3 regions of the Nonomuraea terrae genome follow, and region 2 is predicted to be linked to each of the others. Evidence: riboswitches for the same ligand, from Rfam matches in the RefSeq annotation. Region 2 holds a riboswitch; each other region holds the start of a gene.
What was found. A riboswitch is a leader RNA that binds a small molecule or an ion and turns the genes downstream of it on or off. The one in region 2 is predicted to bind thiamine pyrophosphate.
Positions count from the first base shown of each region.

Region 1: it holds a riboswitch for thiamine pyrophosphate, as region 2 does, so the genes downstream of both, ACIBP6_RS39180 (TenA family protein) here and thiC (phosphomethylpyrimidine synthase ThiC) in region 2, are expected to answer to the same signal.
Region 3: it holds a riboswitch for thiamine pyrophosphate, as region 2 does, so the genes downstream of both, ACIBP6_RS30245 (purine-cytosine permease family protein) here and thiC (phosphomethylpyrimidine synthase ThiC) in region 2, are expected to answer to the same signal.

Region 1 covers NZ_JBITLL010000008.1:189,152-194,829, forward strand. Annotated here, with positions in the region: gene ACIBP6_RS39165 (amino acid adenylation domain-containing protein) at 1-796, opposite strand, end outside; gene ACIBP6_RS39170 (fatty acid desaturase family protein) at 793-1,725, opposite strand; gene ACIBP6_RS39175 (pyridoxal-phosphate dependent enzyme) at 1,756-2,676, opposite strand; TPP riboswitch at 2,942-3,037, shown strand; gene ACIBP6_RS39180 (TenA family protein) at 3,025-3,699, shown strand; gene ACIBP6_RS39185 (carbon starvation CstA family protein) at 3,703-5,678, opposite strand, start outside.
Region 2 covers NZ_JBITLL010000007.1:409,935-415,612, forward strand. Annotated here, with positions in the region: gene ACIBP6_RS35945 (response regulator) at 1-331, shown strand, start outside; gene ACIBP6_RS35950 (AIM24 family protein) at 558-1,223, shown strand; gene ACIBP6_RS35955 (ArsR/SmtB family transcription factor) at 1,628-1,930, shown strand; gene ACIBP6_RS35960 (YbaK/prolyl-tRNA synthetase associated domain-containing protein) at 1,920-2,414, shown strand; gene ACIBP6_RS35965 (universal stress protein) at 2,404-3,234, opposite strand; gene ACIBP6_RS35970 (hypothetical protein) at 3,258-3,605, opposite strand; TPP riboswitch at 3,707-3,817, shown strand; gene thiC (phosphomethylpyrimidine synthase ThiC) at 3,810-5,363, shown strand; gene ACIBP6_RS35980 (SDR family oxidoreductase) at 5,459-5,678, opposite strand, start outside.
Region 3 covers NZ_JBITLL010000006.1:203,600-209,277, reverse strand. Annotated here, with positions in the region: gene ACIBP6_RS30260 (MFS transporter) at 1-919, opposite strand, end outside; gene ACIBP6_RS30255 (winged helix-turn-helix transcriptional regulator) at 1,033-1,422, shown strand; gene ACIBP6_RS30250 (rhodanese-like domain-containing protein) at 1,419-1,742, shown strand; TPP riboswitch at 1,862-1,976, shown strand; gene ACIBP6_RS30245 (purine-cytosine permease family protein) at 1,967-3,304, shown strand; gene ACIBP6_RS30240 (methylated-DNA--[protein]-cysteine S-methyltransferase) at 3,290-3,862, opposite strand; gene ACIBP6_RS30235 (PAS domain S-box protein) at 3,959-5,678, shown strand, end outside.

The DNA.
Region 1 (5,678 bases), on a different contig from region 2:
GCCAGTACGCGGTGGCCATGGCGAGCACGGTGACGCCGAGGTCGGCGCAGCGGTCGAGGAACAGGTCCGGCCGGCTGATCATGTCCTCGTCGCGGACGACGACGGCCGCGCCCGCGATCAGCGCGGGGAAGATCTCCTGGACGCTCGCGTCGAAGCTGAGCGAGGCGAACTGGAGCACGCGGTCGTCAGGCCCAATGCCGTACGCGTCCCGGGCCACCTCGCAGAAGTGCGACCAGCCGCGCCGGGGCACCAGCACGCCCTTGGGACGGCCGGTGGAGCCGGAGGTGAAGATGACATAGGCGGCGTCGTCCGGAGACGCGGCGGCGGCGGGCGGCGGCGCGTCGGCCGGGCCGGCCTCTTCCAGGCGCAGCACCGGGGTGCCGGCGGGCAGCGGCGGGTCGGCGTCCACCAGGACGACCCTGGGTCGCGTGTCCTCCAGCATCAGCGCCAGCCGCGCCGCCGGATAGCCGGGATCGAGCGGCACGTACCCGGCCCCGGCGCGCAACACCGCGAGCAGCGCCGTCACCGCCGCCCGCCCGCGCGGCAGGCACAGCCCGACCAGGTCACCGGGCCCGACCCCGGCGGCCGCCAGCACGCCCGCCAGCCGGTCCACCTCCGCCACCAGCGCCGCGTACGAGGTCTGCCCCGTCGTGTCGATCAGAGCCGGGGCGCCGGGCGTTCGGTGTGCCTGCTCGGCGACGGCGGCGAGCACGTCGAAGGCCGGGGCCGCGTCCCGCGATCCCGTGGCGGAACCGTGGGACGCCTCCGCCGGGCCGGCGATGCGCATGTCGCTCATGCCTCACCTCTCCCGTGCGGCCGGCGAAGGGCCGCCCAGAGGGTGCGGTAGAAGTCCGCGTACGTACGCTCCACGTGGACGGCGTGGCGGCGGGTCTCCTCGTGACGGCCGGGCAGCAGGTTGATCGGCACGCTCATCGCGGCATGGTGCTCGATGTGCAGGTTGTTGCCGTTGGTGAACCAGGTGCTCAGCCGGCTCCCCCTGATCGACCGCGTGTTGCGCAGCACATCGGTGCTGTCGGTGTCGCAGAGGACGTGCTCGGGCAGCTCCACGAGGAAGTGCAGTGGCACCGCGAGCAGGAGGGGCAGCACCCACAGCCGGAGCGGGTACTGGCCGTACCCGGCCACGGCGACGCCGAGCGCGGCCAGGACGGCCCCGCCCAGGACCAGGTGGTCCACGACGATGCGGCGGCGCATGGCCGGGCTGACCGCGCCGAACCCGTACGTCCAGCGGCCCGTGGCGGCGAGCAGCACCTCCCACAGGACCGAGGCGAGCCGCCGGTAGTCGAGCAGCCCGCGTACCAGGTGTGACACGGTCAGCGGTGCCCGGGTGTCGAAGCCGAAGAACTCGGTGTCCTGGGGCGTGCCGAGATAACGGTGATGCTGCAGGTGACGCAGGCGGTAGTGGCTGTAGACCACCATCAGGGGCAGGCCCAGCGGGACGCCGGCCAGCCGGTGCGGCCAGGGCCTGCGGAACGCCGAGTGGTGCAGGCACTGGTGCTGCAACTCGACGGCGTGCGTGTACATCGCGGCGAGGATCACCACGCCCACGGCGACCAGGGGTAACTCCGGGCGCAGCGCGAGGACCACCCCCACGGCGGTCAGCACGGCCAGCGCGGCCAGCTTGGCGACGAAGACCCGCTGGTCGTCCCGGGTCACCTTGGTGCGCGCGAAGAGCAGCGCGGGGCCGCCTCCGGTCAGTGCGGTCATCGTTTCCCCGATCAGGTGCGGCAGGTACGGTCAGCGTCCGCTGAGCAGCACGACGTGGGTTCCGGACAGCGGGCCCGCCGCGCGGGCGCGCGCGAGCAGCCCGGCCAGGGCCGCCGCCCCGGCCGCGGTCGGGCTCGCACCGTACGGGGTGAGCGCGGCCCTGGCCTCGATCAACTGCTCGTCGTGGACCCCGAACACCGCGCCGCCGGTGTCGGCGATGGCCGCCATGGCCTCGGCGCCCTGCAGGGCGTGCCAGTTGACCAGCGGCTGGTTGTGGTCCGACGCCGTGACGGCGTCCGGCGGCAACATCCGGTACTCGCCGGGCCAGCTCGTCACCACCGGGTTGTTGCCCGCGGAACACACACCGTTGATCACGCTGGACCAGCCGAGTGCCCGCATCCGCCGGTGGACGGCGATCGTCGTGGTGCCGTTGCCCACCGGGACCCACAGCGCCGCGGGCGGCTCGCCGAGGGCCTCCCGCAGCGCGGGGACCACCACGCCGTGTCCCTCGAACACCGCGTCCGCGTACGGGCCGTCCACGTTGCCGTCGACCGCGCCCTCCTCCGCGGCCACCCGGCGGGACTCGTCCACGGCGTCCTCGTAGCTGCCGGGCACCAGATGCACGTGAGCCCCCGCGGCGCGCATCCACGCGCCACCGTCGCTCCAGCCCTCGGGCAGGACGATTGTGCAGGTCATGCCGGCAGCGCGGCACGCCATCGCCATCGCGCGGCCGTAGTTGCCGCACGTCGCGACCACCACATGGCGGTACCCGTCGGCGGCGGCGCGGGCCACCACGGCCCGCGCCGCGGGTTCCTTGTGGCTGCCGGAGGCGTACCGGGTCTCGTCCTTGATCAGGACGCGGGCTCCGGGGACGAGGTCCGCGGCGTCGATCAGCGGCGTGCCGTACGCGTCGATGGGCGCGCCGGCGGACGTCAGGGTTTCCGTGGACATGCGTCTCCTCGGACATGGTCGTGCAGAGGGAAGGAGGTCAGGGCCTGATCACCGACCGCGTCCTGATCCCGATCGGGATCGCACGGGGAGGAGGGCGCGTGACTGGGACGAACGTTACAAAGGGACATATCAGGCCGGGTTAACGGCAGCCGAAACCTGGATGTTGATCAAGGAGTAACTGCCTGATCTTGGAATGAATCGCCAGGTAACAACCCACATGAGGGCTGACGTACAAGATGTCCGGCTAATCCCGTGTTACAGTCGGCGCGTTGACGCGGGGTGCCCGGGCGTCCGGGCTGAGATCACACCCGTCGAACCTGCTCTAGTTCGCACTAGCGAAGGGACGTCATGTTCTGCGACGACATGTGGCAGCGCACGGCCGAGTTGATGAAGGCCATCCACGACCACCCGTTCAACGTCGCACTCGGCGACGGCACGCTCGAACCCGAGCGGTTCGCGTTCTACATCGTGCAGGACGGCCGCTATCTGGAGGCGTTCTCCAAGACGCTCGCCACGGCGTCGGCCCGCGCCGGCGACCCGGCGGAGGCCGCGTTCTACGCGCAGAGCGCGCACACCGCGCTGGCCGCCGAGCGCCTGCTGCACGCCGGCTACGTCGCCGACCTGGGCGCCGACGCCGAGGGCGTCGCCACGTCGCCGACGTGCCTGGCGTACGCGTCGTTCCTGCAGGCGACCGCGCTCACCGCGCCGTACCCGGTGATCGCGGCGGCGGTGCTGCCGTGCTTCTGGATCTATCAGGACGTCGGCACGGCGCTGCTCGGCAGGGCCGGCGACCTGGACGGCCACCCGTACGGGAAGTGGATCTCCACCTACTCCGACCCCGGCTTCGCGGCCTCCGTGGAGCAGGCCAAGGCCGTCGCCGACCGGCTCGCCGCCGCCGCCGGGCCGGACACCCGCGCGGCCATGGAGCGGGCGTACTGCCGGGCGGCGGCGTACGAGTGGATGTTCTGGGACAGCGCCTGGAGGCGCGAGACCTGGCCGACCGAGCGGTGGCTCGCGCCCTGACGCTCAGCTCCCCGCTGTGGCCCTGGCCATCGCCTCCCGTTCCTCGCGGGTGGGGATGAGGCCGGACGGCGCGAGGATCTTCGACTCCTGGAACGGCTCCTCCGTGCTCGGCAGCGGCTCCGGCGATCTGATCGCCTTCACCCACACCCGCATGGCGTCCACGATGACGACGATGATCAGAATGGCGAACAGGGCCGCCAGGATGCCGTCGACGGTCGAGTTGATCACGATCTGCCGCATCGCGTCCTCCGTCCGGGCGGGCGCGAGCAACTGGCCCTGGTCGAGCGCGGTCTGGTAGCGGTCGCGCTGGGCGAAGAAGCCGAGCCCCGGGTCGGGCGAGAAGATCTTCTGCCAGCTCGCCGTCAGCGTGACGGCGACGTCCCAGGCCAGGGGCACCGCCGTGACCCAGGCCCATTTCAGCCGCCCGCTCTTGATCAGCAGAGTGGTGGCGACGGTGAGCGCCACCGCGGCGAGCAGCTGGTTGGCGATGCCGAACAACGGGAACAGCTGGTTGATGCCGCCGAGCGGGTCGTTGACGCCCTGGTAGAGGAAGTAACCCCAGGCCGCCACGACGACGGCGCTGGAGATGTAGACGCTCGGCCACCAGCTCACCCGGCCCATCGGCTTCCACAGGTTGCCGATGGTGTCCTGGAGCATGAAGCGCCCGACGCGGGTGCCGGCGTCGACGGTGGTGAGGATGAACAGCGCCTCGAACATGATCGCGAAGTGGTACCAGAACGCCTGCAGCGCCTGGCCCCCGAGGAACCCGGAGAAGATCTGGGAGATGCCCACCGCCAGCGTCGGCGCGCCGCCCGTCCGGGCGATCAGCGTCTCCTCCTGTACGGCCGTCGCCGCCGCCTGCAGCTGCTCGGGCGTGATGATGAAGCCCATGTTCGTGACGGCCTCGGCGGCGCTCTGCACGGTGGTGCCGACGACGCCGGCCGGGGAGTTCATCGCGAAGTAGAGGCCGGGGGTGAGCACGCAGGCCGCCGTGATCGCCATGACGGCCACGAACGACTCCATGAGCATGGAGCCGTACCCGATCAGGCGGACCTGGCTCTCCTTCTGGATCATCTTGGGCGTCGTGCCGGACGAGATCAGCGAGTGGAACCCCGACAACGCGCCGCAGGCGATCGTGATGAACACGAACGGGAACAGCGACCCGGCGAAGACCGGCCCGTCGCCGGTGAAGGCGAAGTCGGTGAAGGCGGGGGTCTGCATGACCGGCATGGTGACCGCGATGCCGATCGCGATCAGCACGATCGTGCCGATCTTCATGAACGTCGACAGGTAGTCGCGCGGCGCGAGCAGCATCCAGACGGGCAGCACGGCGGCGACGAACCCGTACGCGATGAGCCACAGCGCGATGGCGGACGGGCTCAGCGTGAAGAACGGCGCCCAGCTCGACTCCTGCACCCAGCCGCCGGCCACGATCGCCAGCAGCAGCAGCGCGACGCCGATCACGCTGGCCTCGACGACCTTGCCGGGCCTGATCATCCGCAGGTAGAAGCCCATGAACAGGGCGATCGGGATGGTCATCGCGATCGAGAAGACACCCCACGGCGACTGCGCCAGCGCGTTCACCACGACCAGCGCCAGCACGGCCAGCAGGATGATCATGATGGCGAAGACCGCGATGAGCGCCGCCGCGCCGCCGACCGGGCCGATCTCCTCGCGGGCCATCTGCCCGAGGCTGCGCCCGTTGCGGCGCATCGAGAAGAACAGCACCACCATGTCCTGGACGGCCCCGGCGAAGATCACCCCCGCGATGATCCAGATGGTGCCGGGCAGGTAGCCCATCTGCGCCGCCAGCACGGGCCCGACCAGCGGCCCGGCCCCGGCGATCGCGGCGAAGTGGTGGCCGAACAGGATGCGGCGGTCGGTCGGCTGGTAGTCGACGCCGTTGTCGAGCCGTTCGGCCGGAGTGGCCCGGCGGTCATCGGCCCGCAGCACCTTCTTGACGATGAAGCGGGCGTAGA
Region 2 (5,678 bases):
CGCGGTCAACCTGAACCTTGAGGGGTTCGAGGTCGTGACCGCCACCGATGGGCAGGACTGCCTTGATCGCGTGCTCGACGTCATGCCTGATGTCATCACGCTTGACGTGATGATGCCGTGCCTGGACGGGTGGACGACGGCGGAGCGGTTGCGTACCGAGGAGGCCACGCGGCACATCAAGGTCGTGCTCGTCACGGCCAGGGCGCAGGACGACGACAAGAAGCGGGGCCGGGGCATCGGGGTGGACGCCTACCTGACCAAGCCGTTCGACCCGGCGGAGTTGATTCAGGTCGTGCGGGATCTGGCTGCGGGTGCGGGCGCGCGCGGCTGAGCGAGGCTTTGGCAGGGGTGCCGGCTGATCGAGGGTTCCGCTGGAAGGCGCTGACCGGTCCTGGGCTCTGCTCAATGGCGTCCGGTATGAGGCTTCGGGCGAGCTGCTGGGGTGGGGCTTGGCCTTGGTAAGGGCTGATGGGCGCGGGTGGCCGGGGTTCGGACGCGCGCGGTGGTGGGGTTCTTCGTAGGGTGGCGGTGTCAGTTCCCCCGCGAAAGGCTGGACCGTGCGTAGCTCGATTTTCGGGAATTTCGATCCTCGGCAGTTGCCTCCTGGCTTTGCGCTGGAGAACGGCAAGATGTTGCGCGTGCAGCTCCCCGAGGTACTGGCCAAGCAGGGGTCGATGGTCGCCTTTCAGGGGCAGATGGACTTCGACTACGAGGGCGCCGGCGGGCTCGGCAAGCTGCTGAAGAAGGCAGTGACGGGTGAGGGTGCCTCGCTGATGCGGGTGCGCGGGCAGGGGGTGCTCTATCTGGCCGACAATGCCGACGACATCCACCTGTTCTATCTGGAGAACGAGGGGATCACGGTCAACGGGCGTAATCTGCTGGCGTTCCAGCCGCAGATGACCTGGGACATCCAGCGGGTCCAGGGGGCCGGGGTGGCGGCCGGTGGGTTGTTCAACACCACGGTCACCGGCACCGGATGGGTCGCGGTGACCACTCATGGCACGCCGGTGTTGCTCGACGTGGCGCGCATGCCGACGTTCGTCGATGGGCAGGCGGCGGTCTGCTGGAGTGCGGGGTTGCAGGTCGGCGTCAACCGGACGATGAAGGCGGGCGCGCTGATCGGGCGGGGGAGCGGCGAGGCCATGCAGTTGGCGTTCCGGGGGCAGGGCTTCGTGTTGGTGCAGGCCAGCGAAGGTCCTCCTGTGGTGAAGGCGTCCTCCTGACGGGCTGCGTGTTGGTGTAGGCCGGCGAAGGTCCTTCTGTGGTGAAGGCGTCCTCCTGACGGGCTGCGTGTTGGTGTAGGCCGGCGAAGGTCCTTCTGTGGTGAAGGCGTCCTCCTGACAGGGGCGTGTTGGTGAAGGCCGGCGAAGGTCCTCCCGTGCTCCTGGCGGGGGGCGTGCTGGCGCCGGTCAGCGAAAGGGCCGCCCGTTGTGGAGGCGTCCTCCTGATCGTCCGCTGCGCGAGGTCGCCGTCGGCGGTTCTCTCCGTGGGTGGGAGAACGTCGCTTCGGCGGCCACGAGCGCCGGTGCCGGGGTGAAGGGCCGTGTAGGTGGCCCACTCCAGGGTGCTGAGCCAAGTGGAGGGCGCCCCCATAGACAGGGAATTAGCTAATTGCCATAATGCCGTGGTGCTGGATGTCGACCTGGTCAAGGCGTTGGCCAATGACAAGCGGCTGCGGATCCTGGAATGGCTGCGCGACCCCGCGCGCCACTTCTCGCCGCAGCGCGAGGGCGACCTCGTGCGCGACGGCGTCTGCTCGCTGTTCATCGCCGAGAAGCTGGGCGTGAGCCAGCCGACCTGCGGCGAGCATCTCAAGGTGCTCGCGAAGGCGGGCCTGATCCGCGGCAGGAAGATCAAACAGTGGGTGTTCTACCGGCGCGACGAGGACCGGATCGCCGCGGTGAAGGAGATGCTGAGCAGTGACTGGTGAGCCGTACGCCGCCTACGAGCGGCTGATCGCCGACATGGACGCGGCAGGAGCGCGCTACCGGCTGATCGACCACGCTCCCGAGGGGCGTACGGACGAGGTCAGCGCGTTGCGCGGGCACGACGTGTCGCAGGCGGCCAAGTGCCTGATCGTGATGGTCAAGATCGGCAAGAAGCAGACGCGGCACGTGCTGGCCGTCGTGCCCGGCGACGCCCGGCTCGACCTGCAGGCCGTCAAGGAGCTGCTCGACGGCACGTACGTCGGCTTCGCCGGCAAGGACAAGGCCGAGGAGCTGGCGGGCAGCGTCAGCGGGACGGTGCTGCCGTTCAGCTACGACCCGCGGCTGGAGCTGGTCGCCGACCCGTCGCTGCTGGGGCAGCCCGAGCTGTACTTCAACGCCGCCCGCCTCGACCGCTCGGTGGCGCTGGCCACGGACGACTACGTACGGCTGGCCAAGCCGCGGATGGCGCCCATCGTCATGAACTAGTGCGGACCACGGCCAGGGGGCAGGGCGCGTGGTGCAGCAGGGCCTGGCTGATGGAGCCGAGCAGCATGCCCGCGAGCTGCCCGTGCCCGCGCGAGCCGACGACCAGCAGGTCCGCGCCCACCGCGGCCTCTTTCAGCACCTCCAGCGGGTGCCCGTGCACGACCTCGGGAACCACGTCGACCGCGGGGTGCCGGTCGCGGTGGCCGGTCAGCCGGTCTTTCAGCAGGTCCAGCGCGTCCTGTTCGCTGTCGCGGTCGGCAGGCTCGAAGCCGGTGGACCGGGGCCAGGCCCAGGCGTACACGACGCGCAGCCGGGCGCCCCGCAGCCCTGCTTCGCGGAAGGCGAACTCGATCGCGCGCTCGGCGCCGGGGGAGTTGTCGGTCCCGGCCACGATCTCGCCGCGTGAGACGGCCGGCTGGTGCTGGACGAGCACGACGTTCGTCCGGGCGTGCGTGGCGACCCCGTGCGCGGCCGAGCCGATGAGCAGCCCGCGTACGCCGCCGACGCCGCGGTTGCCGACGACCAGCAGCTCGGCCCGTTCCGACGCCTTGACCAGGGCCGATCGAGGGTCGCCGGGCAGCAGCACGCCTTCCACGCTGACCTGCGGCCACTCGCGGCGGGCGCGGTCCTGCGCCGCGGTCAGCACGGTGTGGGCGGAGTCGCGCATCCACCGGGCCACCTCGGCGTAGTGGAGGGCCTCCTGCTCGCACAACCACTTCGGCACGGCGTAGGCCACGGTGAGCGGCGCCCCCCGCAGCTTCGCCTCGGTGGCGGCCCAGCCGGCGGCGTCAAGGCCGGTACGGGAGCCGTCCACGCCCACGATGATCAACCGATGTCAGCTCCTCACGATCGCGTGTAGCACTCCACTTCGGCGCGGCGGAGGGACAATCCCTGCTCGGTGGACTCGCGCACGCACCGGCGCTCGGTCTTGCTGAGTTTGAGCTCGCCGCACACGGCCACGCCGGCGTACGCGCGGCAGTCGAGCTCCGTGTCCTCGTTGCCGACGCGGTACGTCCGTCTGACCTCCGCGCGGCACCTCGCGGGTCCGGTGTCCGCGTAGCGACACTGGGCGATCAGCGTGTCGTACTGTTCCTGGCTCACTTCGCGCTGGTCGCTACCGTCCCCAGCGGCTGCGGTGGCGCCGACCGCGGCCAGCACCACGAGTCCGGCGACAGCGACGATCTTCTTCATAGTCCCCCCGAAGTGGTCCGTACCGCCCAGGAGGGTCACCAAACATCAATTCACACAAACGCACCATGTTTCAGGCGATGCCGGGCGTGGGTACGATCACCGCCGTCCAACGCGGGAGCCCTGCACATCGGGCTGAGAGGACGGCTGAAAGCCGCCGACCGCCAGAACCTGCTCCGGGTAATGCCGGCGAAGGGAGTTTGCGCGATGACTGACGCGCACCAGCCCCGATTCTCCAAGATCTACACCGGTGACCTGCGCGTGCCGATGCGGCAGGTGCACCTGTCCAACGGATCGGCGGTGACGCTGTACGACACCTCGGGCCCGTACACCGACCCCTCGTACGAGCCTGACCTGCGGCGTGGTCTGCCGCGGCTGCGCGAGCCCTGGGTTGCCGAGCGCCGCGAGAAGGGAGAGCCGGTCACCCAGGTCGGCTGCGCCCGGCGCGGGATCGTGACCAAGGAGATGGAGTTCATCGCCGTGCGCGAGGGGGTCACCCCCGAATTCGTCCGGCAGGAGGTGGCGGCCGGACGGGCCATCATCCCCGCGAACGTCAACCACCCCGAGTCCGAGCCGATGATCATCGGCAGGAACTTCCTCGTCAAGATCAACGCCAACATCGGCAACTCCGCCGTGACCTCCTCCATCGAGGAGGAGGTCGAGAAGATGACCTGGGCCACCCGGTGGGGCGCCGACACGATCATGGACCTGTCCACCGGCGACGACATCCACGAGACGCGCGAGTGGATCCTGCGCAACTCGCCGGTGCCGGTCGGGACCGTGCCGATCTACCAGGCACTGGAGAAGGTCAAGGGGCGCCCCGAGGCGCTGTCGTGGGAGGTCTACCGCGACACCCTGATCGAGCAGTGCGAGCAGGGCGTCGACTACGTGACCGTGCACGCGGGCGTGCGGCTGTCGTACGTGCCGCTGACCGCCGGCCGCAAGACCGGCATCGTCTCGCGCGGGGGCTCGATCATGGCCGCCTGGTGCCTGGCGCACCACCGCGAGAGCTTCCTGTACGAGAACTTCGCCGAGATGTGCGAGATCCTGGCCCGCTACGACGTGTCGTTCTCGCTCGGTGACGGCCTGCGCCCCGGCTCGATCGCGGACGCGAACGACGAGGCCCAGTTCGCCGAGCTGCGCACGCTCGGGGAGCTGACCACGATCGCGCGAGAGTACGACGTGCAGGTCATGATCGAGGGCCCGGGCCACGTGCCCATGCACAAGATCAAGGAGAACGTCGAGCTGCAGCAGGAGCTCTGCGACGACGCGCCGTTCTACACGCTCGGCCCGCTCGTGACCGACATCGCCCCTGGCTACGACCACATCACCTCGGGCATCGGGGCCGCCATGATCGGCTGGTTCGGCACCGCGATGCTCTGTTACGTCACCCCGAAGGAGCATCTCGGCCTGCCGGACAAGGACGACGTCAAGACCGGCGTGATCACGTACAAGATCGCCGCCCACGCCGCGGACCTGGCCAAGGGGCATCCGCAGGCCCAGGCGTGGGACGACGCGCTGTCGGACGCGCGGTTCGAGTTCCGCTGGGAGGACCAGTTCGACCTGTCGCTCGACCCTGACACGGCCCGGTCCTTCCACGACGAGACGCTGCCCGCCGCGCCGGCCAAGACGGCCCACTTCTGCTCGATGTGCGGCCCGAAGTTCTGCTCGATGCGCATCAGCCACGAGATCCGCGAGCAGGGGTACGCCGAGAAGGCCGCCGAGTTCCGCCGCCTCGGCGGCGAGATCTACGTCGACTAGCCGGTGAATGAGGAGGCCGGCGGCGGCGCCGGCCTCCTTGCCCACGATCGGGGAACGGCCACCACGCCGGAAACCTGACCGGTGGCCGCCTCCGCTCATCCAGGCAGCGTCTCGCCGCCGATCGGGGCGAGGACCTCGCCCGTGTAGTACGACGACATCAGCCCGGAGGCGAAGAAGACGTACGAAGGGGCGATCTCGTCCGGGTCGGCGGCCCGCTGCATCGGCACCTGCTGACCGAATTTGCCCACCTTCTCCTCGGGCATGGTCGCCGGGATCAGCGGCGTCCACACCGGGCCCGGTGCCACGGCGTTGACC
Region 3 (5,678 bases), on a different contig from region 2:
CCAGCATCGCCAGGCCGGTCTGGATGGTGGACCAGCCGCGCAACTCCTGCAAATAGAGCGTGACCAGGAACTGGAAGCCGAAGAACGAGGCCGTGAGCAGGGCGGCCGTCACGTTGGCCCGGACCAGCGCCTTCGACCTGAAGATGCCCAGGCGCACCAGCGGATGGGCGGCGCGGCGTTCCACGGCGACGAACGCCGCCAGCAGCGCCAGCCCGCCCGCGAAGGCGGCGACGGTGAGCGGCCACCCGTCGGCCGGGTGCTCCAGGCGTACGACGCCGTAGACCAGCAGCATCATCGCGGTCGTGACGAGGACCGCGCCCGTCAGGTCGAACCCGCCCGCGGCGGGCCGTTCGCCGTCCGGCTTCCTCAGCAACGGGATGGCGGCGGCCAGGATCACCGCCGACATCAGCACCGGCGCGAAGAACACCCAGCGCCAGCCGAACGCCGTCAGCAGGCCGCCGATCACCAGGCCGAGCGCGAACCCGCCCGCGGCCGTCCCCGCGTAGATCAGCAGCGCCCGGTTGCGCACCGGGCCCTCGGGAAAGGTCGTGGTGATCAGCGACAGGCCGGCCGGCGTCATGAACGCGGCGGCGACCCCCGTGACGAACCGCGCCACGAGCAGCACCCACCCTTCGTCCGCGAAGCCGCCGAGCCCGGAGAAGACGAGGAAGACCACCAGCCAGAGCAGGAACATCCGCCGCCTGCCCAGCAGGTCGGCCGCCCGGCCGCCGAGCAGCATGAACCCGCCGTAGCCGAGCACGTACGCGCTCACGACGCCGCTCAGCATGCCGGTGGACAGCCCCAGGTCGGCCCGGATGGAGGGGAGGGCGACGTTCAGCATGGCCACGTCGATGCCCTCAAGGAAGATGGCTCCGCACAGAACAGCGAGTACGCCCCAAGAACGGGCAGAAACTGGCATCACGGTTACCTTTCGGCAGGTCGGTTATCTCTTGTAACCGTCCACATCATGGGCCAGTATGAAATGTCGTGGAAGACGGCACTTTAAGGTCACTCAGTTACTGCGAAAGCACCGTGGACGACGACTACGACGCCCGTCAGTGGGACACCCGGGAGGACTGCGAGGTCCGGCAGATCCTCGACCGCATCGCCGACAAGTGGTCGCTGCTGGTCATCGCCCTGCTCGACTGCCAGAGCCTGCGCTTCACCCAGCTCCGCCGCGAGATCGACGGCGTCAGCCAGCGCATGCTCAGCGTCACCCTGCGCCAGCTCGAACGCGACGGCCTGGTCACCCGCACGGTCCACCCCGTGGTGCCGCCACGGGTCGACTACGCGCTGACGCCGCTCGGCCGTACGTTGCACCAGACCATCAAGGCGCTGGTCACCTGGACGGAGGAGCACCGGGGGGAGATCGCGGCGGCGCGTGCCGACTACGACGCGCGGCGCGAGATGATGGAGACATGACCGTTCCCGAGATCGAGGCCAACGCCCTCCCCGACGACGCCTACCTGCTCGACGTCCGTGAGCAGGAAGAATGGCTGGCAGGGCACGCGCCGCAGGCCGTCCACATCCCGATGACGCAGATCCAGGGCCGCCTCGACGAGGTCCCCGCCGACCGCACGGTCTACGTCGTCTGCCGGGTGGGTGGCCGGTCGATGCAGGTGGCGGCGTGGCTCAACCAGCTCGGCCGCGACGCGGTCAACGTGGCGGGCGGCATGCAGTCGTGGGAGGCGGCGAGCCGTCCGATGGAGAGCGAGACCGGCCAGCCGCCGTTCGTCGCCTGAGCCCGGGAGAGGGGCGCCGCGCTGACCCTGGCCCGCTCCGTCGAGGGGCGGTCTGGCGGTCTGGTGAAGGGTTAGGGCATCATGGGGGCGTAAAGCCGGGTTGATCCTGGCTTTGCCATACCTGTCAACGCGGGAGCTTGGGGCTTACCAGGCTGAGAGGGCGACTGAGCGCTGTCGCCGACCGCACGAACCTGTCCGGGTAATGCCGGCGTAGGGAGTGTGCGATGACGCACGGCGTCGAAGAAGTCCCCCTGACCCTCGAAGGACGGCCGCCGAAGACGCTGGGCGTGCTCGACCAGGGTGCGCTCTGGGCCAACCTGGGGGTCAGCCTGCTCGGCTTCTCCGGGGCGCTGTTCCTGATCGACCCCCTCGACGGCGTCCCGCTCTCGCTGGGCGCGGCGCTCCTCGCCACCGTGATCGGCAGCCTGATCGGCACCGCCATGGTCGGCCTGTCGGCCATCCCGGGCACCCGGACGGGACAGCCCGCGATGGTGCTGCTGCGCGGGCTGTTCGGGGCCAGGATGTCGTACGTCCCCACGGTGCTGAACATCGTGCAGATGCTCGGCTGGGGCGCCTTCGAGCTGTGGGTGATCGCCAAGGCGGCCAACGCGATGTTCGGCGGGATCCCGTACGAGGCGTGGGTGATCGTGGCGGGTGTGCTGACCACCGCGCTGACGATCTGGCCGCTCGGCGCGATCCGGGTGCTGCGCCGGTACGTCACCATCGGGGTGATCATCTCGATGCTCTGGTTCGCCTGGCACATGATCTCCGACGCGCCCCCGTACACGGGCGGCTCGTGGGAGGCGTTCGCGCCGGCGGTCGACTACGTGATCGCGCTGTCGGTGTCGTGGGTGCCGATGGCCGCCGACTTCGCCCGGCACTCGCGGTCGAGCAAGGCCGCGTTCACCGGCGTGGTCGGGGGCTACACGCTGGCCCAGGTGGCCTGCCTCGGCCTCGGCGTGTACGCGGTCGCGATCGCGGGAGCCGAGGCGGTGGCGGCCGACTCGACGTCGGTGTTCGGCACGTTCGTCGCGGTGCCGCTGGGCGTGCTGTTCTTCGCCGTCCTGACGCTGCGCGAGACCGACCAGTCGTTCGCCAACGTCTACTCCACCACCATGTCGCTGCAGAACCTCATGCCGCGCGTGGACCGGCGCGTCTTCTCCGTCGCCATCGGCGTGCTGACCGTCGGCATCGCCCTGGTGGTGGACGTCAACTCCTACGGCGCGTTCCTGGGCGTGATCGGGGCGGTGTTCGTGCCGATGTTCGCGGTGCTCGCCGTCGAGTACTTCCTCTTCGGCGGCTCCCGCTCGTGGAACACCGCCGAGGACGCGCCTTCGCGCTGGTCGATGCTGGTGCCGTGGGCGCTCGGCTTCGTCGCGTACTGGCTGACCACCTCCACCCCGACCGTCGCCGGGTGGGACCAGATCTGGGCGGGCCTGCGCGATGCCATCGGCTTCACCCGCGAGCCGTGGATGAACGGCGCCCTCGGCGGCGCGGTCGTCGCGGCACTCGTGACCGCCGTGATCGGCCTGGTGCGGCAGCGCCGCTCAGCTGCCCGCTGAGACGCGCCGCTCGACGTTGAGGAGGTGCTGCTTGGCGGCCGCGCCTCCGGCGTAGTCGCCGAGCGAGCCGTCGGCGCGCACCACCCGGTGACACGGGGCGATCACGCAGACGGGGTTGGAGGCCAGCGCGTTGCCGATCGCCCGCAGCGCGCGCGGCCGGCCGATGCTCTCGCCGATCTCCTCCAGCGTCGTGGTGGTGCCGTAGGGGACGGCCATCGTCTTCTGCAGCACCGTACGAGCGAACGGGGTGGCGAGCGTCAGGTCGACCGGCGTGGCGAACGCCCGCAGCCGGCCCGAGAAGTAGGCGTCGAGCTCTCTGCGCACCGGGTCGAGCCGGCGCGGGTCGGGCCCGATGGAATCGCCCATATGCCTGCTGATCAGCTCGAACACATCGTTTTCCGCCTCGAAGCTGCAGGCCGCGATGCCCTTGCCGGTCACCGCTAGCACGAGCCGGCCCACGGCGCCGTCATAGGCGCCGAACGCGATGGCGGGCGGCCTCACTCCCCGATAGGTGCTGGAGGTCACCCGTAGCAGGGCATCGAGATCGGAACTCGACATTCCCCTCACCCTCCCCACCCGTCGAGAATCACCGTGACCGCAGCGTATCGGACGGATCGCCCGACGCACCCACCGCGCCACGGGCACTATGGAGGTGTGGGGGACCAATGGGCCGGTAGTGACGAGGAGATCGCCCGCGCGGTGCTCGCCAGCTCACCCAACGCCGTGGTCGCGCTCGACCGCGACCAGACCGTTCTGGTGTGGAACGATGCGGCCGAGCGCATGTTCGGCCACCCGGCGCAGGAGATGCTCGGGCGCCGGGCGCCGATCGTGCCCGATGAGCTGACCGCCGAGCACAACGCCGTGCTGGAGCGCGTACGCACCGGCGAGCCCGTGTCGCTGCACACCAAGCGGCTGCGCCGCGACGGCACGGTGCTCGACGTCCGCGTGGACATCGGCGCCCTGCGCCTCGGCAGCGCCGTGGCCGGGTACGTCTTCGTGCACCACCCGGCGCGGGCCGACGAGCTCGCCCGGCACCGGATGGCGCGCCGGGCCAGGCTGGTGCGCCGGCTCACCGACGTGGTCGGCGACATCAACTCCGAGCTGGAGCTGCCCGCCGTGCTCGACCGGATCTCGGCCAGCCTCACCGAGCTGACCGGGGCGGACGCCGGCGGGTTCGTGCTCATCGAGGGCGAACGCCTGCGGCTGGTGAGCACGTACCGGCTGCCGGAGGCGCTCAGGGGCATCACCACCGACCTGCGTACGAGCCTGGTGGACAAGCTGTTACGCACCGGCAAGACCGTGCTGCTGGAGTCCGACGGGCTGGACGACCTGGTGTGGGCGCGGCTCGACGGCCTGCACACCATCGCGCTGGGCCTCGCGGCCGTCGGCGGCCGGCCGTACGGCGCTCTGTACGCGCTGTTCGCCCGGCGCATCCCCGGACACCTGGAGCTGGAGCTGCTGGAGCTGCTCGCCGGCCACGCGGGCATCGCCGTCGGCAACGCCGTGGCCTACCAGGAGGCGGTACGCCAGCGGGCGCACGAACGGGCCGTGTTCGACGCCAGCGCCGACGGCATCGCCCTGCTCGACCATTACGGGCGCGTGGTGCGCTGGAACCCGGCCGCCGCAGGGCTGACGGGGCTGCCCGCCGAGGCCGTCGTCGGCGGCCCGCCGCCGTTCCCGCTGCCCAAGGTGGGCGAGAAGGTCACCTACCAGCTGGACAGCGGACGCTGGCTCGACGTCGTGGGCGCCCGCATCGAGGAGACGGGCGAGCTGGTCGTCGACTTCCGCGACGTGACCGCGGCCAAGGAGCTGGAGGAGGCCAAGGACCTGTTCCTCGCCACCACCAGCCACGAGTTGCGCACGCCGATCACGATCGTGCGGGGCTTCGCCGGCACGCTCGACGCGCGCTGGGACAAGATGAGCGACGGCGAGCGCCGTTCGGCCGTGCGCACGATCGCCGAGCGGTCGCGTTCGCTGGGCGAGCTGATGGACCACCTGCTGCTGGGCGCCAGGGCCGGGGCCGACGAGCTCAAGGTGCGCATGGAGGCGTTCGACCTGGCCGAGCGGATCGAGGGGGCCACCCTGGGGCTGCCCGAGCTGTCCGACCGGCACCGCGTCGAGGTGCTGGTGCCCGACGGGCTGCCGTACGTGCTGGGGGACGCGCTGGCCACCGACATCGTGCTCGGGCAGCTGCTGGAGAACGCGTTCAAGTACTCGCCGAAGGGCGGGCTGATCAGCGTGGCGGCCTGGCCCGAAGCCGGCGACGTCGTCGTGGTGGTGGACGACGAGGGAGTCGGTATCGCCCCACCTGACCGAGAGCGTATCTTTGAGCGTTTCGTGCAGGTGGACAGCGGGGACAGGAGAAGGTTTGGTG